DNA from 2 places in the Kitasatospora sp. NPDC004723 genome. Region 1 is predicted to be linked to the other one. Evidence: predicted binding sites of a transcription regulator. Region 1 holds the regulator's gene; the other holds the start of a gene.
What was found. The regulator HrcA, encoded in region 1, represses chaperone genes, less so after heat shock. The targets are predictions, from matches to a motif close to TTNGCACTCNGNNNNNCNGAGTGCNAA.
Positions count from the first base shown of each region.

Region 2: a site for HrcA is predicted at 3,826-3,852, ahead of ABZW10_RS26760 (FmdB family zinc ribbon protein). Genes of this name have one in related genera too.

Region 1 is NZ_JBEXJT010000067.1:15,972-23,217, reverse strand. It holds gene ABZW10_RS36305 (DUF3097 domain-containing protein) at 1-599, opposite strand, end outside; gene ABZW10_RS36300 (DUF2785 domain-containing protein) at 620-1,399, opposite strand; gene ABZW10_RS36295 (hypothetical protein) at 1,510-2,097, opposite strand; gene htpX (zinc metalloprotease HtpX) at 2,128-3,048, opposite strand; gene hrcA (heat-inducible transcriptional repressor HrcA) at 3,325-4,359, shown strand; gene dnaJ (molecular chaperone DnaJ) at 4,436-5,578, shown strand; gene ABZW10_RS36275 (16S rRNA (uracil(1498)-N(3))-methyltransferase) at 5,660-6,409, shown strand; gene ABZW10_RS36270 (PDZ domain-containing protein) at 6,486-7,246, shown strand, end outside.
Region 2 is NZ_JBEXJT010000033.1:67,869-75,114, reverse strand. It holds gene ABZW10_RS26785 (phosphatase PAP2 family protein) at 1-729, opposite strand, end outside; gene ABZW10_RS26780 (sigma-70 family RNA polymerase sigma factor) at 1,123-2,094, shown strand; gene ABZW10_RS26775 (hypothetical protein) at 2,273-2,503, shown strand; gene mscL (large conductance mechanosensitive channel protein MscL) at 2,524-2,943, opposite strand; gene ABZW10_RS26765 (hypothetical protein) at 2,973-3,272, opposite strand; gene ABZW10_RS26760 (FmdB family zinc ribbon protein) at 3,503-3,814, opposite strand; gene ABZW10_RS26755 (MFS transporter) at 3,943-5,217, opposite strand; gene ABZW10_RS26750 (potassium/proton antiporter) at 5,646-7,136, opposite strand.

The DNA.
Region 1 (7,246 bases):
ATGTAGGGGTGGCCGACGACCAGCACGTGCGGGCCGGTGACCCGGGCGGCGATGCGGTGCTCCTTGGTGCCGGGGAGCAGGTGGTCGACCAGGACGCCGAGGCGCCGGCCCGGGCCGGGGGCGAAGTCGGCGACGATCGCGGGCAGGTCGTCGACGCCCTCCAGGTACTCGACGACCACGCCCTCGATCCGCAGGTCGTCACCCCAGACCCGCTCCACCAGCTCGGCGTCGTGCCGGCCCTCGACGTAGATCCGCGACTCGCGGGCCACCCGGGCGCGGGCGCCGGGGACGGCGACGGAGCCGGAGGCGGTGCGGCCGGGAGCGTGGGAGGGGGCCGGAGCCGAGGGCCTGACCAGGGTGACCGTCCGGCCCTCCAGCAGGAAGCCGCCCGGGACCATCGGGAAGACCCGGTGCTTGCCGAACCGGTCCTCCAGGGTGACGGTGAGGCCCTCGGCGGTCTTCTCGCAGCGCACCACCGCCCCGCAGAACCCGCTCGCCGCCTCCTCCACCACCAGGTCCCGCTCGGCGGGCACCTCCGGCGCGGGGGCCTGCTTCTTCCACGGCGGGGTCAGATCGGGTCCGTACTGGCGGCTGCGCATTCCACGGAGTCTACGAGGCGTCAGCCGGTGAACGGCGAGTTCACCACCAGGATCCCGGCGATCCGCTCGCGCAGCGCGGCCGAGTGCGGCAGCGGCACCGGGTCGGCGCCGCGCTCCATGCGCACGCCGCGGTCGGCGAGCACGTGGAGCATCCGCAGGGTGCGCAGGGTGTTGGAGACGACCGCGGGCACGCCGCCGGAGGTCGCGGAGGGGCGGCGCGGCGGCTGGGCGGCGATCGGGTCGAGCCAGCCGAGGGCCTGGCGCTCGGTCAGGTCGGGGCGGGCGAGGATCTGGGCGAGGGCGCGGCCGAGCCGGTCGTCCTCCATGGCGTCCAGCACGTGGTCGGTGGGGGCGAGCAGCCGGGCGGCGGCCAGCTCCAGCAGCGGCGTCGGGTCGGCGAGCAGCGGGCCGCGGCCGAGGGCGGCCAGGTAGTCGGCGCCGTGCGCGACGGCGTGCAGCCAGCCGAGCTCGCCGTCCCAGCCGCGCAGGTCGCTCTCGGCGGGGTACCAGTGGGCGAAGGCGTCCAGCCAGGCGGGGCGGTGGGCGCCGAGGTCAGCGAGCTCGGCGAGGACCAGCGGGGCGAAGGTGCGGGCCTGGATGTCGGGGTCGGACAGCCGCTCGGCCATCTCGTCGCCGAGGGCGAGGCGCTGCTCCGGGGTGAGCAGGGGTGCCCAGCGGCACAGCTGCTCGTAGGCGAGGGTGTCGCGCACGTGCGGGTCGGCGGACCGCAGGGCGGCGCTCACGGCGGCGAGGGTGTCGGGGGTCGGGGCGGCGGTTTCGAGCGCACTCCAGTCGATCATGGTCGGACCCTAGGCGAGCGGGGGAGCGGCGGCCACCGGATTTCCGGCCCGCGCGCCGGGCCCGCGCCCCGGCATCCACGCCCCGCGCCCCGGCGTCCACGCCCCCGCGCTCACAGGCCCGGCGCGCCCCAGACCGGGAACCAGCGGGTGAGGTCCTTCTCCAGCCGCAGGTCGTTGCCGAGCATCGCGTTGACCTCCAGCTCCAGCGGGCTGTCGCGCTTCTCCCCGCGGCCGGGCAGCGGCGCGAAGGGGTAGAAGGTACCGCGCTTGTACAGGTAGACCAGGGCCAGCGGCCGGCGCCCCGCGGCGTCGCGGAAGCCGACCAGCGAGCAGAGCAGCTGCGGCCCGAAGCCGTTCGCCTCCAGCTCGCTGTTGACCGCGTGCAGGTCGTTGACCAGGTCGGGCAGCTCCTCGGAGGTGTGCCGGGCGAGCAGCCAGGAGTAGCCGTAGTCGTCCTTGGACGCCTCGACGGGGACGCCGCCGCGCTCGGTGTCGGCGTCCAGCAGCGCCCGGACCTGGCGTTCGACCTCGTCGAAGGCCCCGCCCTCGACCGAGGCGAAGCAGACCGACCCGAGCCCGGTGGGCCGGAAGCCCGCCGCGGCCTCCAGGGTCAGCGCGGCGGACGGCACCCCGAACAGCTGGTCGAGGTCGGGCTTGACGGGCTTGGTGCGGCCGAACAGCGCGTCCAGGATTCCCACGGCGGTCCTTCCGGAGGGAGGGTCAACGGGTCAGCGGCCGAGCTGTGCGGAGATCTTCGCGAGCTGGGCCAGCCGCTGCTCCAGCGTCGGGTGGGTGGAGAACAGCTGGGTGGCGGCCTCACGGGCGCTCAGCGCGGGGGCGAAGTAGAAGGCGTTGTAGGCCTGCGCCTGGCGCAGGTCCTTGGTCGGGATGGCGGCGATCTGGCCGGTCACCTTGGTGAGCGCCGAGGCCAGCGCGCTGGGCCGCCCGGTGAGCTGGGCGGCGGCCCGGTCGGCGGCCAGCTCCCGGTAGCGGGAGAGCATCCGGGTCAGCAGGAAGCTGATCGCGTAGACGGCGATCGACGCCAGCGGGACGACCAGCGCGACGATCGCGGCGTTGGGGTCGTTGCTGTTGCGCCCGCCGCCCATGAAGCCGCCGTACATGGCGATCCTGGTCATCGCGCCGGCCAGGACGCCGAGGAAGCCGGCCACCGTCATCACGGCGACGTCCCGGTGGGCGACGTGCGACAGCTCGTGGGCGAGCACGCCCTCCAGTTCCTCCGGCTCCAGCCGGCGCAGCAGGCCGGTGGTGACGCAGACCACCGCGTTCTGCGGGTTGCGGCCGGTGGCGAAGGCGTTCGGCATGTCGTTGCGGGCGACGGCGACCCGCGGTTTGGGCATGTCGGCGAGCGCGCAGAGCCGGTCGACGGCGCCGTGCAGCTGCGGGTACTGCTCCGGGGTGACCGGATGGGCGCCCATGGCCCGTTCGGTGATCTTGTCGCTGAACCAGAACTGGGCGACGAAAAGGCCGCCGGAGATCAGGACGATGATCGGCCAGGCGCCGCGCAGCAGGGCGATGAGCAGCCCGGTGAAGCCGACGTACAGCAGTCCGATCAGGAACATCGTCCCCACCATCCGGCCGGTCAGGCCGCGGTCGGGGGCGAAACGGGTGTGCTGGCCCGAGGTCGACATCGCTGTTCCTCCGTTCGCCGTCCGCTTTCGATGCTGCCACCCGGGCGGGCCCGCGGCATCATCCGCGCGCCGCGGACTGCGGGCAGGATCACTCCGGCCGGGCCGTTCCTGCCGTCGGACCCGGGCCTTACACTGGCAGGTACGGATCTGGCACTCGGGCGTTCAGAGTGCCAAGGCCGGGGCCCCGCGGGGCCGGACCGGACAGCTCGAAATGCGGACACATGCCACAACGGCGTGTCACAACGGACAACGCGTGAAGACGGAGGTGCGTGCCCCATGGCCGGTGAGGTCCGCCAGCTCGACGACCGCAAGCTCGCGGTGCTTCGCGCGATCGTCCAGGACTACGTGGGGACGGAGGAGCCGGTCGGCTCCAAGGCCCTGGTGGACCGGCACAACCTCGGGGTCTCCCCGGCCACCGTCCGCAACGACATGGCGGCGCTGGAGGAGGAGGGGTACATCCACCAGCCGCACACCAGCGCCGGGCGGATCCCCACCGACAAGGGCTACCGGCTGTTCGTCGACAAGCTGGCCGAGGTCAAGCCGATGAGCGCGCCCGAGCGGCGGGCGATCCGGCACTTCCTGGACGGCGCGGTGGACCTCGACGACGTGGTCGCCCGCACGGTGCGGCTGCTGGCCCAGCTGACCCGGCAGGTCGCGGTGGTGCAGTACCCCTCGCTGAGCCGCTCCACGGTGCGGCACATCGAGCTGGTCGCGCTGGCCCCGGCCAAGGTGATGCTGGTGCTGATCACCAACACCGGCCGGGTCGAGCAGCGGCTGGTGGACTGCCCGGGCACGGTCGGCGAGACGCTGCTGGCGGATCTGCGGGCCCGGGTCAACGCGGGGGCCGCCGGCCAGCGCCTCCCGGACGTCCCCGGGCTGCTGGACGAGCTGCCGGCGCTGTTCGAGGCGGCCGACCGGCCGACCGTGACGACCGTGCTGGCGACGCTCTTCGAGACGCTCGCCGAGCAGAGCGAGGAGCGGATCATGCTGGCCGGCACGGCCAACCTGACCCGTTTCGGCCATGACTTCCCGCTCACCATCCAGCCGGTGCTGGAGGCACTGGAGGAGCAGGTCGTCCTGCTCCGCCTCCTGGGTGAGACCGCGGACGCCGGGATGACGGTCCGGATCGGCCGCGAGATCGCCTACGAGGGGCTGAATTCCACGTCGGTCGTCTCGGTCGGTTACGGTTCGGGCGACGAAAGCGTGGCCAAACTGGGTGTGATCGGTCCGACTCGGATGGACTATCCGGGCACAATGGGGGCGGTGCGAGCGGTGGCACGGTACGTGGGCCAGATCCTGGCCGAGTCGTAGGAACGGGCGCGCGTCATCCACATGGCGCGCCCCGCAGTCGCAAGCACTCTTACAGGCGGAACAAGCGGAGCATTTGGTGGCCACGGACTACTACGCGGTACTCGGCGTCCGACGGGATGCGGGGCAGGACGAGATCAAGAAGGCGTTCCGGCGCCTGGCGCGCGAACTGCACCCGGACGTCAACCCGGACCCGAAGACGCAGGAGCGGTTCAAGGAGATCAACGCCGCCTACGAGGTGCTCTCCGACCCGCAGAAGCGCCAGGTCTACGACCTCGGCGGCGACCCGCTCTCGCCCAACGGCGGCGGCGGGGCGGGCGGCTTCGGCGCGGGGGCGGCCGGCTTCGGCTTCTCCGACATCATGGACGCCTTCTTCGGCGCCGCCTCCGGCCAGCGCGGCCCGCGCTCGCGCACCCGGCGCGGCCAGGACGCCATGATCCGCCTGGAGATCACCCTGGAGGAGGCCGCCTTCGGCACCACCAAGGAACTCCAGGTCGACACCGCCGTCACCTGCACCACCTGCAGCGGCGAGGGCGCGGCCCCCGGCACCTCCGCGCAGACCTGCGACATGTGCCGCGGCAAGGGCGAGGTCTCCCAGGTCACCCGGTCCTTCCTGGGCCAGGTCATGACCTCCCGGCCCTGCCCGCAGTGCCAGGGCTTCGGCACCGTCGTGCCGACCCCGTGCCCGGAGTGCGCCGGCGACGGCCGGGTCCGCGCCCGCCGCACCCTGACCGTCAAGATCCCCGCCGGTGTCGACAACGGCACCCGGATCCAGCTGGCCGGCGAGGGCGAGGTCGGCCCCGGCGGCGGCCCGGCCGGCGACCTGTACGTCGAGATCGCCGAGACCACCCACGCGGTGTTCCAGCGGCGCGGCGACGACCTGCACTGCACCGTCACCATCCCGATGACGGCGGCCTCGCTCGGCACCCAGGTGCCGCTGCAGACGCTGGACGGGGTGGAGGAGGTCGACATCCGGCCCGGTACCCAGTCCGGCCAGTCCATCCCGCTGCACGGCCGGGGCATCACCCACCTGCGCGGCGGCGGCCGGGGCGACCTGATAGTGCACGTCGAGGTGCAGACGCCCACCAAGCTCGACGCCGAGCAGGAGGACCTGCTGCGCCGCCTGGCGGTGCTGCGCGGCGAGGAGCGGCCGTCCGGCCAGTTCGCGCCCGGGCAGCAGGGGCTGTTCTCCCGGCTGAAGGACGCCTTCAACGGCCGGTAGCCGTCCCGCGCGGGGGTGCCGAGGCTTCCTCGGCACCCCTTTTGCGTCCCCGTTCCCGTTCCCACCCCGGAGGTTCCCCGCATGACCGCGCCCGTGTTCGTCGTCGAGACCGAGCGGATCGCCGCCGCCGCGCCCGGCGCGCCGGTGCGGCTGGACGGGCCGGAGGGCCGGCACGCGGCCGCGGTGAAGCGGCTGGAGCCGGGCGAGGCGGTCACCCTGGCGGACGGTCTGGGCCTGGGCGTGGACGGCACCGTCGCGGCGGTGCACGGCAAGGACGCGGTCGATGTGACGGTGACGGCCGTGCGCCGTGAGCCGGAGCCGGCACCGCGGATCGTGGTCGTCCAGGCGCTGCCCAAGGGCGACCGGGGCGAGCTGGCCGTGGAGACCATGACCGAGGTCGGCGTGGACGTGGTGATCCCCTGGGCGGCCTCGCGCTGCATCACCCAGTGGAAGGGCGAGCGCGGCGCCAAGGCGCTCGCCAAGTGGCGGGCCACCGCGCGGGAGGCCGGCAAGCAGTCGCGCCGGCTGCGCTTCCCCGAGGTCCGCGAGCCGATGACCACCCGGCAGCTGGCCCCGGTGCTGGCCGGAGCCGCGTTCGCGGCCGTGCTGCACGAGGAGGGCGCCGAGCCGCTGGCCGGGGCCGCGCTGCCGGACGGCGGGGACCTGGTGCTGGTGGTCGGCCCGGAGGGTGGCGTCTCCCCGGAGGAACTGGCCGCCTTCGCCGAGCACGGCGCCAAGCCGTACCGGCTCGGCCCCTCGGTGCTGCGCACCTCCACCGCGGGGGTGGCGGCCGGCGCGCTGCTGCTGGGCCGCACCGGCCGCTGGTCGTAGGGGCGCGTCCCCCGCGGGGGTTCGGGGTCGGTAAAGTCCGGGCGCGCGGCGCGGCCGGGTGCCTAGGGTGACGGGTGTGAGCGAACCCGAGAGCACTCCCGTGGGCGCCTATCTGCGCTATCCGCACCTGCACGGCGACCTGATCACCTTCGTGGCCGAGAACGACGTGTGGCTCGCCCCGCTGGACGGCGGCCGGGCCTGGCGGCTGACGGCCGATCACGTCCCGGTCCGCCGCCCCCGCTTCTCCCCGGACGGCCGGTACGTCGCCTTCACCTCGACCCGGGACGGCGCCCCCGAGGTGCACCTCGCGCCGGTGGACGGCGGCCCGTCCCGCCGGCTCACCCACTGGGGAGACGCGCAGACCCAGCTGCGCGGCTGGACGGCGGACGGCCGGCCGATCGCCACCACCGCCGCCGGGCAGGCCTCGCTGCGCCGCACCTGGGCGCACGCCGTGCCGCTGGACGGCGGCGAGCCGGTGCGGCTGCCGTACGGCCCGGTCGGCGGGCTGGCCTTCGAGCCGGGCGGTGACCGGGCGCTGCTGGTCTCGGCGTTCGGCGTGGAGCCGGCCTGGTGGAAGCGGTACCGGGGCGGGCGGGCCGGCAAGCTGTGGATCGGCACCGAGCGCTTCGAGCGGGTCCACGAGGAGCTGGACGGCAACATCGAGTCGCCGCTGTGGGTCGGGGAGCGCATCGCGTTCCTCTCCGACCACGAGGGCGTCGGCGCGCCGTACTCCAGCCTCCCGGACGGCTCCGACCTGCGCCGCCACGGCAGTTCCCCGGAGGGCTTCTACGCCCGCGACGCCGCCACCGACGGCGCCCGGGTGGTCTGGCACGCCGC
Region 2 (7,246 bases), on a different contig from region 1:
CACGCGTTGGACGCGGGGGCGGGTGCGCCGGTTCACCCGGCGGAAGTCGCGGGCCAGCGCACCGGGGCGGGCGAGTTCGACGAGGACGGTGACGCTGCCGAGGACGATGCCGGCGGCCAGCCAGCCGCCCAGGACGTCGCTGGGCCAGTGGACGCCCAGGAAGACCCGGGAGGCGCCGATCCCCAGGACGGTCAGCGCGGCGATCGAGCAGGCGGTGATCCGCGCGGCCCGGCCCGCCCGGGGCCAGAGCAGGCCGACCAGGACGGCGCAGGCGATCGCCGAGGCCATCGCGTGACCGGAGGGGAGGGCCGGGCCGCCGGCGTGCGCGACCGGGTCGGAGAAGGTGGGGCGGTGGCGGCCGAGGGAGAGCTTCAGCACCCACTGGCCGCCCCAGCCGGCCAGGGTCTGGGCCGCGACCCAGCCGCCCAGCGTCCGGGCGCCGATCAGCCAGAGCCACAGGGCGGCCGCGCCGAGCACCGAGCGCATGGTGACCGTTCCGCCGATGTCGGAGAACAGCTGGACCGAGGCGGTCCACGCGGTGTGATCGGCCGCGAAGCGGTGCAGGCGGTCGACCGGTTCGCGGTCGAGCCGGGAGAGCGGGCTCCAGCCGGTCTGCACCAGGGCCGCCAGGACGGCGAACAGCGCGGCGCAGCAGACCGCGAGTGCCGCGTGCCGGAGCAGGTGGCGATCACGCGGGGTGATGGAAGGCGAGCTGTTGGTCAGGTGCATGGCTGACACCTTCCCAGCCGCCCACGCCGATCGTGCGCCGCGACGATAGCGATTTGGCATCTTTTGTGCGGAGGACCTGCGTGCGCCGGGGTGTGGGTGCGTCCCGCGCGGGAACGCGCTCGCGGCCCGCGGGGTTGTGGGGAGGGAGGGTGTGCGCGGGGGTGCGCCGAGGGGGCCGGAGGAACACATCCGGTTGCCGATCCGTCACCCTCGGTCCGCATCGCGGGTGAAATCGGGCAGGATACTGCATCGCCGGAAGAAGTCTGAGCGACTTGGGAATGTTGTCCGGATTCTGTTCGTTGGATCGTTACGTGTGAGGCCCTCGGGGCCCGCACATCTTGCCCTCTCCGGGCAGGCAGCCAGACCGCGGCAACACCAGCAAAGGGAGCAAGCATGGCCACCCGTGCCGTCGTTCGCGACAGGGCCGACCGGACTCGCGCGGCCCGCCCGACCAACCTTGAGGCCGACCGTGACCTGGTCGGCATGTACCTCGACGAGATCGCCAGGACGCCCCTGCTCGATGCCGCCGAGGAGGTCGAGCTCTCCCTGCGGATCGAGGCCGGCGTGTACGCCCAGCACCTGCTGGACGAGGGCGGGCTTCCCGAGGGTGTGCGGCGCGAGGAGCTGGAGGCGATAGCCGAGGACGCCGAGCGCGCCAAGGACGTCTTCATCCGGTCCAACCTCCGCCTCGTGGTCGCGGTGGCGCGGCGCTACCCGCGCAGCGGCCTGCCGCTGCTCGACCTGATCCAGGAGGGCAACGCGGGCCTGGTCCGCGCGGTGGAGAAGTTCGACTACGCCAAGGGCTTCAAGTTCTCCACCTACGCGACCTGGTGGATCCGTCAGGCGATCACCCGGTCGATCGCGGACCAGTCGCGCACCATCCGGCTGCCCGTCCACCTGGTCGAGGAACTCGGCCGGATCCGCCGGGTGCAGCGGGAGAAGTCGAAGGAGCTGGGCCGGGAGGCCGAGCCCGCCGAGATCGCGGCCGAGCTGGACACCACCGAGGCCCGGATCAAGGACGTGCTGGACTGGGCGAGGGACCCGGTCAGCCTGAACATGTCGGTGGACGACGAGGGCGAGACCCAGTTCGGCGACCTGGTCGAGGACACCGGGGCGACGTCCCCGGAGGACGCCGTGATGGTCATGCTCCGCCGTGAGGAGCTGGACGGCCTGATCGGACGGCTGGACGACCGGACGGCCTCGATCATCCGGTCGCGGTACGGCATGGAGGACGGCCGCGAGCGCACCCTGACCGAGGTGGGCAAGCAGCACGGGCTGACCCGTGAGCGGATCCGCCAGATCGAGAAGCACGCGCTGGCCGAGCTGAAGAAGATCGCCGACCACGCGGGCTTCGAGGCGGCGTGACGCGGGGGCGTGGGCCCCGGGCGTGTCCGGGGGGTGACGACGGCCGGCGGGCCCGGTGCGGAAGCGGTCCGCACCGGGCCCGCCGTCGTGCCGGTGGCGTTCTAGGCTGGTGACGGCGGGGCTGGTGAGGGCGGGCGGGAACGTCGGCGGGGGAGGATCGGGAGCTGTGGAGGCGAAGGTGGCGGAAGAGCAGGCGGTCGACGGGCAGGCGGCCGAGAGGAAGTCTGCCGAGAAGAAGCCGGCCGAGCGGGCGGCGGCGAAGGCCCGGCTGGTCTTCGGCGATCCGCTGGAGCGGCAGTCCCGGGACGACACCGACACGGGCTGGGGCGACCGCCCGGGAGCGGGGGAGAGCGGTGGGCGGGGACTGGACTGGTACCTGAGCCAGCGCCCGCCGCACCACGGCGACTGACGGCCCTGCCCCGCCGGGCCTCAGCCGGCCCGGGTGACCAGGGCGTCGCGGATCTCGGTGAGCAGTGCCACCTCCTTGACCTCGGCCTCGGTCTGGACCTCGGCCAGGGTCTTGCGCTTGGCGGTGAACCTGGTCATCGGCAGGATCAGGAAGAAGTAGACGACGGCCGCGGTGATCAGGAACTGGAGGGCCGCGCTCAGCACGCTGCCCCAGAGGATGAGGATCCCGGACGTGACCTCGCCGGTGTCGGACAGCTCGCAGGGTCCCTTGAGGCAGGAGCTGTAGGACGCGAGGTCCTTGGCTCCGAACGCGCCGACGATCGGGTTGATCACGCCCTTGACGAAGGCGTTGACGATGTTGGTGAACGCCGCGCCGATGACCACGGCGACGGCCAGTTCGACGACGTTTCCGCGCAGTAGGAATTCCTTGAAGCCTTTCATGCCGCGTGAACGACGGAGCCGTTCGACGGTCACGGGTGACTTTCTCCCCCCTCCGCCGGACAACCCGTTCGGCCCACCGGGGGCGGTGCTCCCGGTGCGGGCGGCCCCGCCAGGACCGGGCCGAGGGTGAGCACGGCCGCCGCCGCGAACAGCAGCACGGCCAGGACGGGGGCGCGGTAGCGCAGCAGCTGCCGCAGTCGGCAGCGCGGGCCCGCACGGCCCCCGATCGGCGGGAACGACGGCACCGGCTGCCGGGGCGGCACGCTCGGCGCGGGCAACGGCGGGATCGGCAGCGGACGGGGGGACAGGACGGGCGAACCAGTGCGCACGGGCACCTCCGGGGTCGGTTTCGGGTTCCGTTGACCGCCACTGTGGGCCGCCCGCGCCGCCGCCGGAAGCGGCTTTTCCCGGCCTGTGGAAAACCCGGGGCTGTGGACAAAAACCTTCACTCCGACGAGTGAACCGACCGCCCCCGGAAACGACGGACGGCCCGCCGCGCCCGCTTGGAAGCGGGAACGGCGGGCCGTCCGGAAAGCTGGTGCCGGTGCCCGGCCGAAGCTCAGCCGGCCGCCGGAGCGGGGCTCGCGGCGGGGGCCGACGGCTTCGACGAGGACGAGCCCGAAGAGCCCGACGAGGACGAGGCGGCCGACGTCGACGAGGAGGACGAGGCCCCGCCCACCGAGCTGCTGGAGGACGAGCGGCTGTCGGTCCGGTAGAAGCCGGAGCCCTTGAAGACCACGCCCACCGCGGAGAAGACCTTGCGGAGCCGCCCCTGGCAGTCGGGGCACGTGGTCAGCGGCTCGTCGGTGAACTTCTGCACCGCCTCCAGGCCGTTGCCGCACTCGGTGCACTGGTACTGGTACGTGGGCACTTGTCTTCCTCCTGGCACTCTCGCCTGATGAGTGCTAACGATGGTCAATGATGCGGCATTCCGGTGGATCAGTCCAGCGACTCGAATGTGAGATGAGTCGGGCCACCGGTCCGATCCGGCCGTTCCGCTCAGCCCTCGGCCGCGCCCACCAGCCGCCCGCGGGCGCCCCGATCCCCGGAGTCCGCGACCACCGGGCCGCGCGCGGCCCGCGGAACCAGCAGCCCCCGCAAGGTCACCAGCGCGATCAGGCCCAGCCCGGCGCCGGCCACCGGCACCAGGAAGCCGATCGAGGGCCCGTGCGCGTCGATCAGCTGCCCGGCCGCCGTCGCGCCGGTCGCCAGACCCAGGCCGATGGCGCCGGTCAGCCAGGTGAAGGCCTCGGTCTTGGCGCCGTCCTCGACCAGCGTCTCGACCAGGGTGTAGCCGCTGATCAGGGTGGGCGCGATGGCCAGGCCGCAGACCAGCCCGGCGATCGAGAGCGCGACCAGGCCGGGCATCGCCCACAGGGTCGAGCAGCCCAGCACCAGCAGGCCGTAGCTGATGATCATCCGCTGCTGGACGGGGCGCCGCCAGGCGATCACGCCGTACAGCACGCCGGCCACCATCGAGCCGCCGGCGAAGATGCCGTACACGGTGCCGGCGGCGCCGTGCTGCCCGACCGAGTCGGCGAAGGCGTTCACCGAGACCTGCAGACCGCCGAAGACGGTGCCCACGCCGAGGAAGGCCCCGGCCAGCAGCCGGACGCCGGGCGAGGCGAGCGCGGAGGCCTGCCGGACGCCCGGCTCGCGCACCACCCGGGCGGGCGCGGTGCGCCGCTGGGCGGCGAAGGCCAGGCCGCCGGCCAGGGTCAGCGCGGCCTCGGCGACCAGCCCGGTCGCGGGGTTGACCGAGGTGGCGACGGCGGCGGCCAGGATCGGGCCGATCACGAAGGTGAACTCGTCGGTCACCGACTCGAAGGCGAAGGCGGTGCTCACCTTGGCGGCGGAGGTGGCCGGGGCGCCCTCGGCGGAGAAGGTGGCGATCCAGCGGGCGCGGACCATGGCGCCGATCTGCGGGACGCTCGCCCCGGCGGGGGCGGCGGCCAGGAAGAGGCTCCAGGCCGGCGCGTGCCCCAGCGCGAGCGCGATCAGTGCGCCGACCGAGACCGCGTGCACCAGGACGGCCGGGACGAGCACCGCGGCCTGGCCGTACCGGTCGGCGAGCCGGCCGGTCTGCGGGCCGATCAGCGCCTGGGCGACGGCGGCCACCGCCGCGACGGTGCTGGCGGTGCCGTACGAGCCGTGGGTGTCCTTGACCAGCAGCAGGATGCCCATGCTGAGCATCGCGTAGGGCAGCCGCGCGACGAACGCGGGGGCCAGGAAGGTCCAGGCGCCGGGCGTGCGCAGCAGCGCCCCGTAGCCCACGCGGGCGGGCGCGGCGACCGCGGTCGCGGCCTCGGCGGCGGTGGTCTCCGCGGGAGCGGTGGCCAGGGCGGGCTGGACGTCCTCGACGTCCTCGACCGTTCGGCGCGCCGTCACGGTCGGTCCTTCCTGCTGCCTGGTAGCGCGGCAGGGCATGGTGTGGCCCCGACGGCGCCGAGAGTCGTCCTCTCGCGCGTCGACCGGGGTAGATACCGGGCCGGTCCGGCGGTGGGCCGGGGCCGGGCCGCGGCCGCCGAGCGGTCGCGCCAACTCTGCTTCAGACAGATGTTGGGGATTCGGTGTATCAACCAAAGAAATTTACGCGCGTAGACGCGCGCTCACCCCGACCTTACCGGACGGACCCGAACTTGGCCCGTGACATCGGGGTGAACACTCGAACACCAGATCGAAGCTTCAGCCGCCCCGCCCGCTCAGCCGCCCCGCCCGTTCAGCCAGTCGGCCAGCTTGCCGCCCTTGTCCACGGCCCGCAGCCGCCGCTCGGCCGCCTCGCCGACCTCGTCGGTGGTCACCACCAGCAGCTCGTCCCCGCCGCGCAGCACGGTCGTCCGGTCCGGCACGAAGCTGTTCCCCTCGCGCACCACCAGGGTCACCGCCGCCCCGGCCGGCAGCCGCAGCTCACTGACCTCCACGCCGGACATCTTCGAGTCCGGCGCCAGCGCGACCGACAGCAGGTGCCCGTGCAGTTTCTCCAGCGGCGCGGACTCGATGTCGAGGTCCTGGCCCATCGAGCCCTCGCCGATCCGCAGGGCCTTGGCGACCCAGGGCAGGGTCGGGCCCTGGAGCAGGGTGAAGACCACGACCAGGATGAAGACGATGTTGAAGACGTCCTGCGCCAGCGGCGCGCCGGAGACCAGCGGGATGGTGGCCAGCACGATGGGCACCGCGCCGCGCAGCCCGGCCCAGCTGAGCAGGGCCTGCTCGCGGGCCGGCAGCCCGAACGGCGTCAGGGTCAGCACCACCGAGAGCGGCCGGGCGAGGAAGACCAGCACCGCGCCGATCACCAGCGCGGGCACCACGGCCGAGCCCATCGACTCGGGGGCGCAGAGCAGGCCGAGCAGCACGAACATGCCGATCTGCCCGATCCAGGCCAGGCCGTCGGCGAAGCCGCGCACGGCGGGCCCGTGCGGCAGCTTGGCGTTGCCGAGGATCACCGCGCTGACGTAGACGGCGAGGAAGCCGGAGCCGTGCAGCAGCGCGCCGCCGGCGTAGGCGAGCACGGTGAGCGCCATGACGGCGATCGGGTAGAGGCCGGAGGAGGGCAGCGCGACGCGCTTGACGCCGAACGCGCCCAGCTTGCCGACCGCGAGGCCGATGGCCAGGCCGACCGCCAGCTCGGCGGCGATCGTGCCCAGCAGCACGTACCAGGAGTCGTGCGCGCCGACCGTGGCGAAGGAGACGACCAGGATGACCACGGGTGCGTCGTTGAAGCCGGACTCGGCCTCCAGCAGGCCGGTCAGCCGGCGGGGCAGCGGCACCGTCCGCAGCACCGAGAAGACGGCCGCGGCGTCGGTGGAGGAGACGATCGCGCCGAGCAGCAGCGAGGTCCGCCAGTCCAGGTCGACCAGGTAGTGCGCGCCGGCCGCGGTGACGGCGACGCTGATCCCCACGCCGACGGTGGCCAGCACCGTGGCCGCCGGCATCACCGGTCTGGCCTCGCGCCAGTTGGTCTTGAGGCCGCCCTCGGCCAGGATCACCACCAGTGCCGCGTAGCCGAGCACCTGGGTGAGCTCGGCGTTGTTGAACGAGATGCCCAGGCCGTTCTGGCCGAGTGCCACGCCGATGCCGAGGTAGATCAGCAGGCTGGGCAGGCCCGATTTCGTGGACACCCGCACGGCGACCACCGCGACCAGCAGGATCACGGAGAACTCGAGGAGCAGCTGGTTCAGGTGGTCGACATTCACGCAGGGGCACCTCGGGCGTGGCAGCGGGCGGCGGACGCGGTACCGACAGGGGGTGGCGGCGGAAGGCACCGACTTACTCCCCTTGCGGATCGTTACTCAGTCTAACATTT